Regions from separate parts of the Colwellia sp. BRX10-1 genome, predicted to be linked through region 2. Evidence: predicted binding sites of a transcription regulator. Region 2 holds the regulator's gene; each other region holds the start of a gene.
What was found. The regulator sigma-54, encoded in region 2, starts transcription at its own class of promoters, with help from an activator protein. The targets are predictions, from matches to a motif close to GTTGGCACGNNNNTNGNNT.
Positions count from the first base shown of each region.

Region 1: a site for sigma-54 is predicted at 1,136-1,154, ahead of H4J75_RS07090 (P-II family nitrogen regulator). Genes of this name have one in related genera too.
Region 3: a site for sigma-54 is predicted at 2,872-2,890, ahead of H4J75_RS00540 (PAS domain-containing sensor histidine kinase). Genes of this name have one in related genera too.

Region 1 covers NZ_JACGWC010000006.1:420-5,242, reverse strand. Annotated here, with positions in the region: gene H4J75_RS07095 (ammonium transporter) at 1-752, opposite strand, end outside; gene H4J75_RS07090 (P-II family nitrogen regulator) at 763-1,101, opposite strand; gene H4J75_RS07085 (HDOD domain-containing protein) at 1,533-2,378, opposite strand; gene H4J75_RS07080 (DUF2797 domain-containing protein) at 2,571-3,407, opposite strand; gene H4J75_RS07075 (GIY-YIG nuclease family protein) at 3,554-3,847, shown strand; gene H4J75_RS07070 (DUF3581 family protein) at 3,959-4,666, shown strand; partial or broken gene H4J75_RS07065 (hypothetical protein) at 4,689-4,823, opposite strand, start outside.
Region 2 covers NZ_JACGWC010000001.1:445,072-449,894, reverse strand. Annotated here, with positions in the region: gene H4J75_RS02015 (HPr family phosphocarrier protein) at 1-83, opposite strand, end outside; gene rapZ (RNase adapter RapZ) at 97-951, opposite strand; gene ptsN (PTS IIA-like nitrogen regulatory protein PtsN) at 983-1,438, opposite strand; gene hpf (ribosome hibernation promoting factor) at 1,484-1,771, opposite strand; gene H4J75_RS01995 (RNA polymerase factor sigma-54) at 1,795-3,303, opposite strand; gene lptB (LPS export ABC transporter ATP-binding protein) at 3,383-4,114, opposite strand; gene lptA (lipopolysaccharide transport periplasmic protein LptA) at 4,111-4,653, opposite strand; gene lptC (LPS export ABC transporter periplasmic protein LptC) at 4,634-4,823, opposite strand, start outside.
Region 3 covers NZ_JACGWC010000001.1:118,899-123,721, reverse strand. Annotated here, with positions in the region: gene fliS (flagellar export chaperone FliS) at 1-264, opposite strand, end outside; gene H4J75_RS00550 (hypothetical protein) at 356-640, opposite strand; gene H4J75_RS00545 (sigma-54 dependent transcriptional regulator) at 1,209-2,678, shown strand; gene H4J75_RS00540 (PAS domain-containing sensor histidine kinase) at 2,925-4,112, shown strand; gene H4J75_RS00535 (sigma-54 dependent transcriptional regulator) at 4,099-4,823, shown strand, end outside.

The sequences.
Region 1 (4,823 bases), on a different contig from region 2:
TGTGAACTGTTGATATCGGCAAGCTTTAAAACTGAACCACCGTTAAAGCCAAACCAACCCATCCATAAAATAAATGTGCCTAATGTCGCCATAGGTAAGTTAGCACCTGGAATGGCATTAATACGACCATCTGCTCCATATTTACCCTTACGTGCGCCAAGTAACAAGACACCCGCTAATGCTGCTGATGCACCTGCCATGTGGACAATACCCGAGCCAGCAAAATCAGAAAAGCCTAAGTCACCTAGGGTGTACAAACCAAAGACAGCATTACCGCCCCAAGTCCAGCTACCTTCAAGTGGATAAATAACGGCAGTTAACACAACGGTAAAAATAAGGAATGCCCATAATTTCATGCGTTCAGCGACGGCACCAGAAACAATCGACATCGCTGTTGCAACAAAGACCACTTGAAAGAAGAAATCAGACGCTTTGGAGTATATAGCTCCGCCATTAAAACCATCTTCACGGCCAGAAAATTCTTTTAATACCGCATCAGCATCGATTGTTTCGATGCCAGATAAGAAGAAACCACCACCGTACATAATTTCGTAACCGCAGGCCAAATACATCATGCAAGCAATAGCATAAAGCGCGACGTTTTTAGTCAAAATTTCTGTGGTATTTTTTGCACGCACTAAACCGGCTTCTAACATAGAGAAACCCGCGGCCATCCACATAACAAGAGCACCACATATCAAGAAATAGAAAGTGTCCATTGCATACTGTAATTGAAAAATATTTTGTTCCATGATTTACCCCTTAAATAGCTTCAACATCTTGCTCACCAGTACGAATACGTACAGCTTGCTGTAAGTCATAGACAAATATTTTACCATCGCCAATTTTACCTGTGTGCGCCGACTCGGTAATTGCTTTGACTAAGCGTTCAACAACATCATCATTGACAGCAATTTCAAGTTTCACTTTCGGTAAAAAGTCCACTTGATACTCAGCACCACGATACAGTTCGGTATGACCTTTTTGTCGTCCAAAACCTTTTACTTCACTGACGGTTAGTCCTTCAACACCAATTTCAGAAATTGCTTCTCTGACATCATCCAGTTTGAAAGGTTTTATTATTGCGTTAACCATTTTCATTATGTTTAGCCTTATTTATGATTTGTACATAACAATACAAATGTTATGCCAAAGACTAAAATACTTAATATTCATAAGGTTAAGATTAACAATAAAAAAAAGGCTATTTAAAAGCACTTCGTTGGTGCATGAAATTTTATCAATGACAGTAATTGGTGCATGATTTAATTAGCATGCAAGGAAGTCCCGTTTGTTAAATAAAACTATTAGCGGTGTTAGGCAAGGAAAGGTTAATTAGCAAGGATGGCAAAGACAGTTCTGCTATCTGAGAGGTTTATTACTCGGTGACAACTCATGATTAATGAGTGTATTAGCTGCGCAGACAAGGTAAGTGCAATAAAAATTGAGATGAGGTTAGCTCAGCAAAGAAAAGCTATTGCTAAATAGATCACTGCCCTCACCCACAGTTATTATATCAAAAGATATAGCGGTTAATAAAGCATAGAGGCACTTGGGTTAAGTACAGCAAGGATACTTAAACGTTCCATATCACAGAAGTCGCTGGCATCACGCAACAGCTCTTGTTGCACTGATAACGCATCGAGTTTTTCATCACTAATGACATCGGCTTGGCAATGACTTTTGCATTGGTGGTTCAGTGTCATTATTCGTTTAGCAATATAAAGTAACTTAGTTTCGTCGGTACTATGTTGAAACTCCTCTTCATCTTGATAACGTATAGGTTCAATCAAGCTGTAAGGAAGTTGCCATTGTTTTAATAATTCAGCGGTAATGTCAGCGTAGGAAAAACCCAGTGTTTGTAGTTGTTTAGTCCAAGGCAATTCATCTGAATTAATATGCTTACATTGTTCTACTTTTTCAGGCATAAATTGATGTATGACTAATTCGCCTAAATTATGCAGCAAACCTAAAATAAATAATCGTTCCGCATTAGGTACGTTTAGTTTAGTGCCTAAAAATTTAACCGTTAATGCACAGTCAACACTACGCTCCCAAAAGTCATCTAAATATTCGGGACTGGCTTTTAGTTTTCTAAAGGCATCAGTGGTAAAATAAGCAATAACTAAGTTGTAAACTTCGGTAATACCCAAGATTAAAACCGCTTTAGAAATAGTGTCTATTTTACCAGGATAGTTAAAAAAAGAGCTATTTGAGAGCTTTAAAATAGTCGCTGACAAGGCGGGATCAAGTAAAATGACATCCGCTATATCATCAATAGTTGATGATTCGTTATCAATTAACTCTTTAATGCGGATAAAAGAATCCGACAATACAAATATTTCACTCGCCTGTTCGGCGTATTCAACAGCATTCATAACAAAAATCCTAACAAGAAATATAGGGTTGTTTTTATATAAAAATAAAACACTCAGCAAATAAATTGAAAGCTAACACCCGCTGATGGCTCAGTTTTTCAATAATATACAAGGTATTAGCAATAACCTAAATTTTACTCAAGTATAGACACTATATTAATAATAAGTGACTTATTTTCAGAAAAAGTCTAATTAGTCTTCAACGGTTAAGGCAACTTGGTAAGAGCCAAATTTTCTAATATTAATAACCCCCTTATCAAAAATAAGATATTGGCCTTTTATCCCTTGTAATAATCCTGAAACTTGGGGGGTTTTATCAAAGTTAAAAGAGCCGATTTTTTCTAAGTACTGTTCAACAGGAAAGTTCAAATTGACTACTGGTTCGTCAAGTAATTCAACGGCGTCTGCACCAAAGCGTAATTTAATATCGTCTAACTGTGCTGCAATTTCAGGTAGTAATGCTTGTGCTTTCGCTTTTAAATCAACCATTTCACCCGCACCTTTTAACATAGCTCGCCAGTTTGTTTTATCGGCAATAAACTTAGCCAGTGCTATTTCAACTAAACCCGATTGTAAGCGTGTACTTACTCTAAATAGTTTTAAGGCTTGTGTTGCACCTTGGTCAATCCAGCGGGTGGGTATTTGAGTATGGCGAGTAATGCCAACTTTAATGCCAGAGGTATTCGCTAAATAAACATAATGATTAACCATGCAATTTTTTACACCCCATTCAGGCTCACGACAAGTCCCCTGAGCATGATGGCAAGTTTCTGGTTTCATAATACACATATCGCATTGAGCAAGTTTTTGCATACACGGATAACAAAAACCTTGCGAATAACTTTTCTTGGTTACTCTTGCACAATGACGACACGCTATTTTACCTTGATAATCTAAAGTAATATTTTTCCCAATTAACGCATTCATATCAATGAGCTGATCGCCTATAGGTAATTGGTAATGAACGAGTCCGTTTTCATCTAACTGAGCAGTCATTTTACTCAAAGCACCTGCATCGTAATGGGTCATTTATTGTCTCGGTATGTTTGATGGAGAAATTTATAGGGCATGGTATAAAACTCTGTAAATGACAGCCAGCTTTTTATCGATTTCAGCAACAAAAATTGCGATACTATTGTTATATCAGCAAAACCTTTACAGCCAAGCCAACTTGTATGCAAAAAAAAGAACCAACCGCCAAGCCAACTTGGTTTGTTTATTATTTACGTTGTGCAGACAACAGTTTATACGCGGGTATTACTACCGACTTAATTCGCCGTTTAGGTGAGCATAATACTTGTAATAAAACAGGGGCTAAATATACGCGGGTTCGGCGGCCGGTCGAATTAGTTTACGCTGAGCCCCAAGAAAATCGTCAACTCGCTTGCAAGCGCGAATATCAACTAAAGAAGTTTACTAAGCTTAAAAAAGAGACCTTAGTGAAAAACTTTAAGCCAATAATTTTTTAGAAAAGCCCTGACAGTACTGGTCTGCTTAGTATTACTTTTATTAGATAATTTCCATTTATCGACAAGTAACTGCTAGTATACGGCGGTTTTCACATAATAGATGTATGCAAAATGTTTCTAGAACGTTACTGTAATATTACAAACAATCAAATTAGTTTTTCTCGTCAGCAAGGTAGCGATTTCGCTAAAATAGTTGCCGATGATTTCAATCCGCTGCACGATGCCGATGCAAAACGTTTTTGCGTGCCAGGTGATTTACTTTTTTCATTAGTGCTAGAAAAGTCAGGTTTATCACAAAATATGGGCTTTACTTTTTCAGGTATGGTGACCGATGGCATTAAACTCAATTTTCCTGAAAAAATTGTCGAATCAGCAAGTATTCTTGATGATAATGCAAAAGAATATATGAAAATAGAGGCTTCAGGACAGTGTACAACTAACCGTCAATCGATCGATGCTTTGATCCGCGCCTACGTTGAGTTCTCTGGCCATACTTTTCCACATATTTTAGTGAAATTGATGTTTGAAAAAAATGTCATGATCAACCCAACACGTCCAATGGTGATGTACGAGAATATGTTTATTCATTTAGATGAAGTTGATTTTGCCGACGTGCAATTGCAATTAACGACGCCTAGCTTACTCATTGACGGTAAACGGGGTAAAGCAACCTTGCCTTTTGACTTAGTCGCTGATGGCAAAGTGATTGGTCATGGTAAAAAGCACATGTTACTCAGTGGCTTAAGAGATTATGACCAAACCACTATTGATAGTCTCGTTAATCATTACAATGATAAAAAAGCGCAGTACTTAAAATAACCCCTTAATAAGATGATGCTAGTTAAAATTTTATTAACATCATTTTATCAAACGCTAGCTGTTGTGTTCTTCTGTTTTCCACACAAAAAGCAAACTTTTTAATTGTTTTAGGTCGCGAGCATAGCTTTGGCTGTTGATAGTACTCCAGCCATGCTCG
Region 2 (4,823 bases):
CTTAACTGGGCAAGTTTAGTGGCAGCACGTGCATGTAATCCCAGTTTATTGCTAATGGTTAATGATTTATTATATTTTGGCATACAGTGACCGTTATTAAGTGCTTTGTATTTTAATGTCGCGATGATGAGACTGGACATCTTCGCGTTCTTTTCTAAGATTGTTTGCTAATATTTCTGCAATATAAACCGATCGGTGTTTTCCACCCGTACAACCAATGGCGATAGTAATATAGCTGCGATTGTTTCTTTCTAAGTGGGGTAACCATGTCATCATAAAACTGTTAATTTGCCAGATAAATTTAGTGACAATCGGTTGGCTAGCAAGAAAGTCTCGCACGGGTTGATCTAAACCGGTAAAACCTTTTAAGTCTGTTTCCCAAAAAGGGTTAGGCAGAAAACGTGCATCAAAAACATAATCTGCGTCTTGTGGTACACCGTGTTTAAAGCCAAAAGATTCAAACACCACCACCATAGATGCCGAGGTTTTGCCCAAAATTCGCTCACGCACTAAATCAGATAATTGATGAGGTGATAACTGACTGGTATTAATATACAAACCCGCACGCGTGGAAATAGGCTCAAGCAGCTTTTTCTCTAAAGAGATGGCTTGGTCGAGTGGGATATTTTGTTTAATCAAAGGATGTAAACGACGCGTTTCACTAAAACGTCGAATAAGATCAGAGTCATCAGCATCTAAATACAGAATATCGAGTTTTACTGTTTTTGGTAGATAATCTAATATTTCTGAAACGTCATTAGGATCATTGGGTAAGTTACGTACATCTAAACTAACCGCTACCTTGTCGTAATCATTAATAACGGTATGTGCTAATGCAGGCAATAAATTCACCGGAATATTATCGACACAGTAGTAGCCTAAATCTTCGAGTACACGTAAGGCGACACTTTTACCTGACCCTGAGCGACCACTGACTATCAAGAGTTTCATTTGAGTTTTCCTGGATTATTATTAGATTTTATTAACGTTTAGCATGCTTTATTAAAGTAAAAAGCTCTTGCGAATTTTGGCATTTTCTTACTTGCTTTGCGAACTGTTTAGTACTAAATATTTGCGCAATACTTTGTAAGGTATCTAAATGTTGTTGGCAGTTTTCTTCGGGGACAAATAACGCAATAATAATATCGACAGCACGGTTGTCTATCGCATCAAATTCAACGGCTTGTTCACTGGTCAGCAATACAGCAATAACTTGTGACGTGTTAGTTAATCGACCATGAGGAATCGCAATGCCATTTCCTATGCCGGTAGAGCCAACCTTTTCACGCGCCATTAAGCTTTCGAATAATTGATGAGTATCAATATTGTCGAATTTTTTTGCCGCAGTTGTGCTAATTATTTCAAGGAGTTTTTTTTTGCTTGTACCCTTAATCGCACACAGGGTGCAATCAAGGGTAAGGATATCTTGCAACTTCATTATACTACTTAGATTCTTTGGTGAGTGAACAGGCGATAAACAGCATTAATGCTGATTCGTTTTACCTTTGTACTTCAATATTTGCCGGTCAAGCTTAACAACAAGACTATCAATAGAGGCATACATGTCAGCATTTTCAGCTTTTGCATGTAAATCAGAGCCACTAACGTGAACAGTCGCTTCAGCAATTTGATTTGATTTTTCAACGGTGAGAACAACATGAACATTATTGATATGATCAAAATGTCGGCTTAATTTTGCCATCTTAGTCGTGACGTTTTCTCGTAAAGCTTCGGTAATGTCAACATGGTGGCCAGAAAGATTAATTTGCATAAGCTTAATTCCTCATCTTTTCGTTAAAGTAAACTTTTTCGTTGGTTAGAAGGTGGAATAGAAAGTGACTCTCGATATTTTGCTATGGTACGTCGAGCTACATTTATCCCTTGATCGGCTAATAAATCAGCCATTTTACTATCACTAAGTGGTTTTGCTGGGATTTCGGCAGCAACAAATTTTTTGATTAATGCACGAATAGCTGTTGATGAACATTCGCCACCGCTTTCGGTGCCAACATGGCTTGAGAAGAAAAACTTCAGTTCGAAAATTCCACGTGGCGTATGCATATACTTTTGTGTCGTCACTCGTGAAATGGTTGATTCATGCATATCGACAGCTTCGGCAATATCATTTAAAACCATTGGACGCATGGCTTCATTACCATGTTCAAAAAAGCCAATTTGACGTTGCACAATACAGTTTGACACTTTTAATAAGGTATCATTACGGCTTTCTAAGCTTTTAATAAACCATTTAGCTTCTTGTAAATTTGAGCGAATAAATTGTGTGTCAGCTGTCGACTTCATCGAACGTGACATCGAAGCATATTGCTGATTCACCGAAAGTTTTGGCGCAGTATCAGGATTTAATTCGACCACCCAACGGCCATTTTTCTTTTCAACAGAAACATCAGGAATAACATACTGATCGTCACTCTTCATCACACTATCGCCTGGTCTAGGATCAAGTGATTGAATAAGGCGCACCACTTCGCGCAGTTGCTCTTCTTTCAGTCGAGTTTTACGCATTAATGTACGATAGTCTCGGCTACCCAGTAGATTAATATGGTCACGCAAAACTAACTTACTTTCTGCTAACCAAGGTGTAGCGGGGTCAAATTGATTAAGTTGAATGATTAAACATTCTGAAATAGAACGAGCAGCGACACCGACAGGATCAAAGAGGTTAATACGTTTTAGTACCACCTCAATTTCATCAAGCTCTACTCCTTCAATGGCAACACTTTCTAAAATGTCTTCACTAGATACCGTTAAGTAACCGGCGTCATCAACAGCATCAATAATTGCTGTCGCTATAGCGCGGTCTGTTTCGGTAAAAGGGCTTAATTCCATTTGCCAGCGCAAATGATCTTGAATGGAGTCTTGAGTCTCGCCTTGGTAAGTATAATCTTCTGAAGCTGGGCCTGAGCTTGAACTTGCTGCACCAGCCGTGTAGTTATCATCCCAAGTGGTATCCATGTTTAATTCTTCAGGGATATCGTTCTTGTCCATGGCTTCAGTGGTGGTGATTTCATCAATGGTAGGCGTAGCGTCTTCGCTACCATCAGAAGCAGGGGCTTCTTTAACGTCACCAGTACCGGCAGTGTGAGCTTCTTCAAGGTTGTCAGTACTTTTATCTTCGGGATTATTTGAAGACTCATCCATTTCTAATAATGGATTACTTTCTAAGGCTTCCTGAATTTCTTGTTGAAGCTCTAACGTAGACAGTTGCAGCAATTTGATTGCTTGCTGCAACTGTGGCGTCATGGTTAATTGTTGTCCTATGCGGAGTTGTAGAGTAGGGCGCATTTAGGTCATTAACTTCCTATTATTTTTAATGGGATATTTTCGTTTTTTTCATACGAAGATACTATTCATTTACTGACTACTATAGCGTGAATTGTTCACCAAGGTATACATCTCTTACGTGTTGATTTGCAAGAATTTGATCTGCAGTACCTTCTGCAATAAGTTCACCATGACTAACAATATACGCATGTTCACATACATCGAGAGTTTCACGTACATTGTGATCAGTGATCAACACACCAATGCCACGTTCTTTTAAGTGTAGAATAATTTTTTTAATATCACCTACTGAAATTGGGTCAACACCAGCAAAAGGTTCATCTAATAAAATAAATTTTGGTTCAGCAGCTAATGCGCGAGCAATTTCTACTCGGCGGCGTTCACCACCAGATAAGCTCATGCCTAAATTATCTTTGATATGACCTATGTTGAATTCTTCAACAAGATGTTCTAATTTCTCTTCGCGTTCAGCATCTGATAATTCTTTTCGTGTTTGTAAAATAGCCATAATATTGTCGTAAACACTGAGTTTTCGAAAAATAGAGGCTTCTTGTGGTAAATATCCGATGCCTTTTCTCGCACGCTCATGCATAGGCGCTAACGTCAGGTTTTCGTCATTTAAGATAATATCGCCACTATCACTTTCAACTAAACCCACAATCATATAAAAAGAAGTTGTTTTTCCGGCACCATTTGGGCCCAGTAAACCGACTATTTGTCCTGCTGAAACTTGCATACTGACATTTTTAACCACTTTTCTGCCTTTATAGGCTTTGGCAAGGCCTTTTGCCATTAGGGTGCTAGTGCTCATAAATTAATTTTTTCCTGAGTTTTCGCGTCTGTGGTTGTCGCTTTAATTTTTTCTTTCGGCTGAAAAATCGTTTTAGTGCGTTCGTTAGATTTACTTTCAGCATTAACATACTGAGTGGCAATATTGTAAGTAATTCTACTGCCACTAACCTCACTACCTTCTTGCTGTAATAACGCATTTCCTGAAATTATCACTAAATTATTTGCGGGCTCATATCTTATTTCGTCTGCTTGTAAGCTAAGAGGAGTACCATCGGCTAAGGTTTGTTTAAAGGTTGCTGGCTTCCCTTTAGCGATATAGGTTTTTTCTTCACTGCCAGATTGAGTCAGCACTTGTACTAAATCAGCACGTATAACTAATGAACCTTGAGTGATCACCACGTTATCAATATAGCTGAATATTTTATTTTTAAGATCAACGGCTTGTCTTGAAGCGTTAATTTCAATCTTTTGTTTTATATCAAATTTTTCAGCGAAAGCTGACGAAAATAGCGGAGTTGATAACAATAAGCACAGTAGGCTATTTTTTAACAATTTCATAAATTGATTTCACATGTTTAGTTAGTGTCATTTGGTTGGTGTTTAAGTCGACAATTAAACCTTTACCATCGATGGTAAATCCTTTACCGATAATTTTAATTTCTTGTTCTGAACTTATGATGTTAGTTTTTAGATCAAGTTCAAAGTATTTTCCTTGAACTTCTTGTAAT
Region 3 (4,823 bases), 330 kb from region 2:
ATATTTATAAAGTGAAGCTAAGTTTTCTGAAACTTCACCACCTTGTTTAAAATCAAGAGAGCCCTCTAAAACACCAATAATAGCGATAGCGTTTGATAGTTCAGTGCCTTTTTTTTCAAAATTATTTTGTGAAATTGCGCCTTTAGCGGTAGCGATATTACCTAATAATTTTTGAAATAGCATAGCAACTAATTGATAAGGTGATGCCTGCTGAGCAGTACTTTTATTGGTTTGATGATACTTTTTAAGTGAAGCGTGTGTCATAGACACCTCCTCGTTAGCTATACCTTCAGTATAGAAAACTTGTAGAATTGAAACAATAGCTATAGTTGATAACTTTAAAAACTTAGCTAATTTAAACCAATGGCTGGTTATTTACGGTGACAGCAAAGCCTTCATTTTGTGCTTTTTGATAAGCCTTTAATAACACATCATGAGTTATATCTTCTTTATTATTTAAGACACCGTTGCTTATTACTTCAATATTATCCCAACCGCGAGTGACTAAATACTCTTCTATTTGCGTGATTTGTTGTTCAAAAGGCATTTCTTTTGAAAACATATTAAACTCGTGACGGGTTCCTTTAGTAAACTCTTTATTATCATGCATTAATTCAGCAGTGCCATTTATGATCAACATCTGATTTCCTATTTTTAAGATATGGTTATTGATAAATATGACCATGCTTTTATTATGCCAAACTTGTTGATTTATTAGTTTGTTACTGTTTTTAAAGTTAAGTCATTGAAGTTAAGTTAAAAATAAAAAATATTTTTTACTGCTCTTTCCGCATTAAAATTGAAAAGTGATTATTTATATTGATTACAACTTTTTGACACTAGTATTCGCTTAACAATTTTAAATATTAATTCTGTTGCATTATTTATTTTTTATCTGTAGTTGTTCTTACACAATAAGCTTGCCATATTTGTATTTATAGGAACCATAGCGCTCTGCTATTAACAAATTATCTTAGAGTATTTATCGGTAAATTTTTATTTATCTTTAGACATTTTATATTTATATGAAGATAGCGATATCTATCGTTAAGTTAGAATCTGCTATCTGACTTGATTTATCGAGTAAAAAAATATCTATACTATTCAAGTCAATTTTATGACGTTACAGTGTCAATTTATTGTTGCTTATTTACTATATCTCGCTAGAATAAAATTATAGATAACAAAAATATGGTTTTATTAGATATATGCAGGGTCAAAAACATGTACTTGTCGTTGATAACGACATTGCCAGACGCGATCAAATAGCGACCGTATTATCATTTGTCGGTGAACATTTTTATGTGTGTCCTGAAGATGATATTGAGCAGTATTTTAAAGAAACTGATAATATTCTTACGGTGGTTTTGTGTGGCAAGGTCAGTGACTTACTGGTCGATTTTGTTAAAAAACACCCTGAAACACCTTTTATCCTCCATGATGTACTCGACGCGACTTTATTAAGTGGTGCTGTTAATGTTTTAGGCAGTTTAGCTGTGCCTTTAAATTATGCTCAGCTTACCGAGCAAGTACACCACTGTCATCAATACCATAACCAATTACCCTCAAAGCGAAATCACAACGGTCCTAATTTGTTATTCCGCTCTTTGGTGGGCGCCAGTGAACCTATGTTACAAGTGCGCTTTTTAATTGAACAAGTGGCTAGTACGCAAGCGAGTGTCTTGGTTTTAGGTGAATCAGGTACGGGTAAAGAAGTTGTGGCACGTAATATTCATAATTTATCTGACCGCGCTAAGGGGCCTTTTGTTCCGGTTAACTGTGGCGCTATACCCGGTGAATTATTGGAAAGTGAATTATTTGGTCATGAAAAAGGTGCCTTTACGGGCGCTATTTCTACCCGTAAAGGTCGTTTTGAAATGGCTGAGGGTGGCACGTTATTTCTTGATGAAATAGGTGATATGCCTCAACCCATGCAAGTGAAGCTACTTCGTGTTCTGCAAGAACGTACTTTTGAGCGTGTCGGTGGCGCCAAGAGTATTAAAACCAATGTGCGTATTATTGCTGCAACCCATCAGCACTTAGAAGATATGATCACCGCGGGCACATTCCGCGAAGATTTATTCTATCGTCTTAATGTTTTTCCTATTGAAACACCGGCATTACGTGATAGAAAAGAAGATATTCCATTACTGATTAAAGAACTTATTTCTCGTTTTGAAGCAGAGCAAGGACAAAGTGTTCGTTTTACTGAGCAAGCGATTGAATCTTTAAAATTACATGCTTGGGCAGGTAATGTTCGAGAATTATCTAACTTAATTGAACGTATGATCATTATGTTTGCTGAGCAAGTGGTTAATGTCAGTGAATTACCAGCAAAGTATCGTCATATTGATGTTGAAGAGTATCAACCTGAATACCCTGATGAGTTGCAAGAACGTGATGCGATAAATGAGCTATTTTCTGGCTTTGATTATGATGACGAAGAAGATACCAGTAGTTTTGCTGACCAACCAGAAGAAGCATCTGTGGTTGATGTTTTGCCAAACGATGGCTTGAATTTAAAAGAATACTTAGCGGACCTTGAAGTGTCGATGATAAACCAAGCACTTGAGAAAAATGACTGGGTTGTTGCACGCTCGGCAGAATTATTAGGGATGCGTCGAACCACATTAGTTGAAAAAATGCGTAAGTATAACTTACAAAAAAACACTAACTAATATCCTACGTTAACCAAATGTATTGATTGTTATATCCGTTATTACACCAGCCGTTGTACTGGAAAGTATCGCGAGGGTTAGCGTCTTTATCTTTGGTTGAACTGAATATTCTTGGACAGTAAAGCCAAATATTTGACGGCAAGAATTGCTCTAAAAATCGCTTCTAACATCATGTAAATTAATATAAAACCTCTTTGGCATAATTAATGCTTTATTCAGTTGGTATTTTTAAATTGAGTAAAGTATATGGCCGTTGCAGTTTCACATTCATCAGCATCTTCTAAATTGTCTACACCCATTCATTGTGTGGAAGATAATCTGTTTCATAAAGCTAAATTTGCTTTTACTCCGCAGTCATTTGCCCATAGCGATACGTTAGAAAGTGAAGCATACCGTGGCGAGCTATCGTTACTTCGTCAAAAGTCTAATCAACTTGAGCAAATTATTGATGTTATGCCGACCGGGATGATAATGCTTGATGGTAACGGTATTGTTATTAAAACCAATAAAATTGCTAGTTTGTTACTCGATGAACCGATTCTTGGTCAAGCTTGGTTTGATGTTATTAAACGCTCGTTTAAACCTCGTGCCGACGATTGGCATGAAGTGTCATTGAAAGACGGCCGCCGGGTTAAATTAGAAATTACTGCTTTAGGTGATCAACCTGGCCAGTTAATTATGATCACTGATTTGACCGAAACGCGTTTATTACAAGATAAGCTTAGCCATATGCAGCGTTTATCGTCATTAGGTCATTTGGTTTCAAAGCTTGCTCATCAAATTCGCACACCACTTTCTGCCGCTATGTTATATGGCGCAAATTTAAAAAATAAAAAGCTTTCTTCAGACGATCGAAGTAGCTTTCAAGACAAATTAATGGCGCGCTTGCACGACTTAGAACAGCAAGTAAACGATATGTTGTTGTTTTCAAAAAGTGGCAAGCAAAAAGTTGTTGAACCACTTTCAATTAATAAATTGATTACCCATTCAGTTAACGCCGTAGAAGCATTAATTGTTCAGGCCAAAGCGAAAGTAAACATTAAGCTTTGTGATGATGATTGCCAAATCTTAGGTAATAAACGTGCGTTAAGCGGTGCTATTGAAAACTTAATTCACAACAGTTTACAAGTTATTAAGCAGGGTGCGGAGATATCCATTACCACCTACTGCCAAAATGAATACGCTTACATTAGTGTACAAGATAATGGTCAAGGTATTAGTGAAGAGCTTGCCAATAAAATTTTTGAACCTTTTTATACATCAAGGGCACAGGGAACCGGCTTAGGTTTAGCGGTGGTAAAGTCAGTTGCTAAGGCTCATCAAGGCGATGTTCGCTTAGTGAGTAAGCCAGGAGAGGGCGCGCACTTTTGTATTCACTTACCTATTTTAGACACAAACAATGTTAACGGGGAGAACACTAATGAATCAAAGTAAAATATTAGTTGTTGAAGATGATGCAGGATTACGTGAAGCCCTGATGGATACTTTAAAGTTATCAGGTTATCAATGTATTGAAGCTCAATCAGGTGAAGATGCTTTACTCACGCTTAAAGAACAAAGTGTTGATCTCGTCGTTAGTGACGTGCAAATGGATGGTATGTCGGGCTTAACACTACTCAATAGTATTAAAAGAAATTGGCCAAATTTACCTGTGCTGATAATGACGGCATACGGTACGATTCATGATGCTGTTCAAGCGATGCGTGATGGCGCCTGTAATTATATGGCAAAACCTTTCGCGCCAGAAGTGCTACTTAATATGGTTAACCAATATGTGCCATTGAATGTGACTAGTCGGCATGAACCTGTGGTTGCTGACGCACAAAGTATTGAACTATTAGCGTTAGCAAAGAAAGTCGCGACCACAGATGCTTCTGTTATGGTGCTCGGCCCCAGTGGCTCTGGCAAGGAAGTATTAGCACAATACGTTCATTACCATTCGAACCGAAGTGATAAGCCCTTTGTTGCCATAAACTGTGCTGCAATTCCAGAGAATATGCTGGAAGCGACTTTATTTGGTTATGAAAAAGGTGCCTTTACTGGAGCCATTCAAGCGTGCCCAGGTAAATTTGAACAAGCACAGGGTGGTACTATTTTATTAGACGAAATCACTGAAATGGATCTTGGCTTACAAGCAAAAATTTT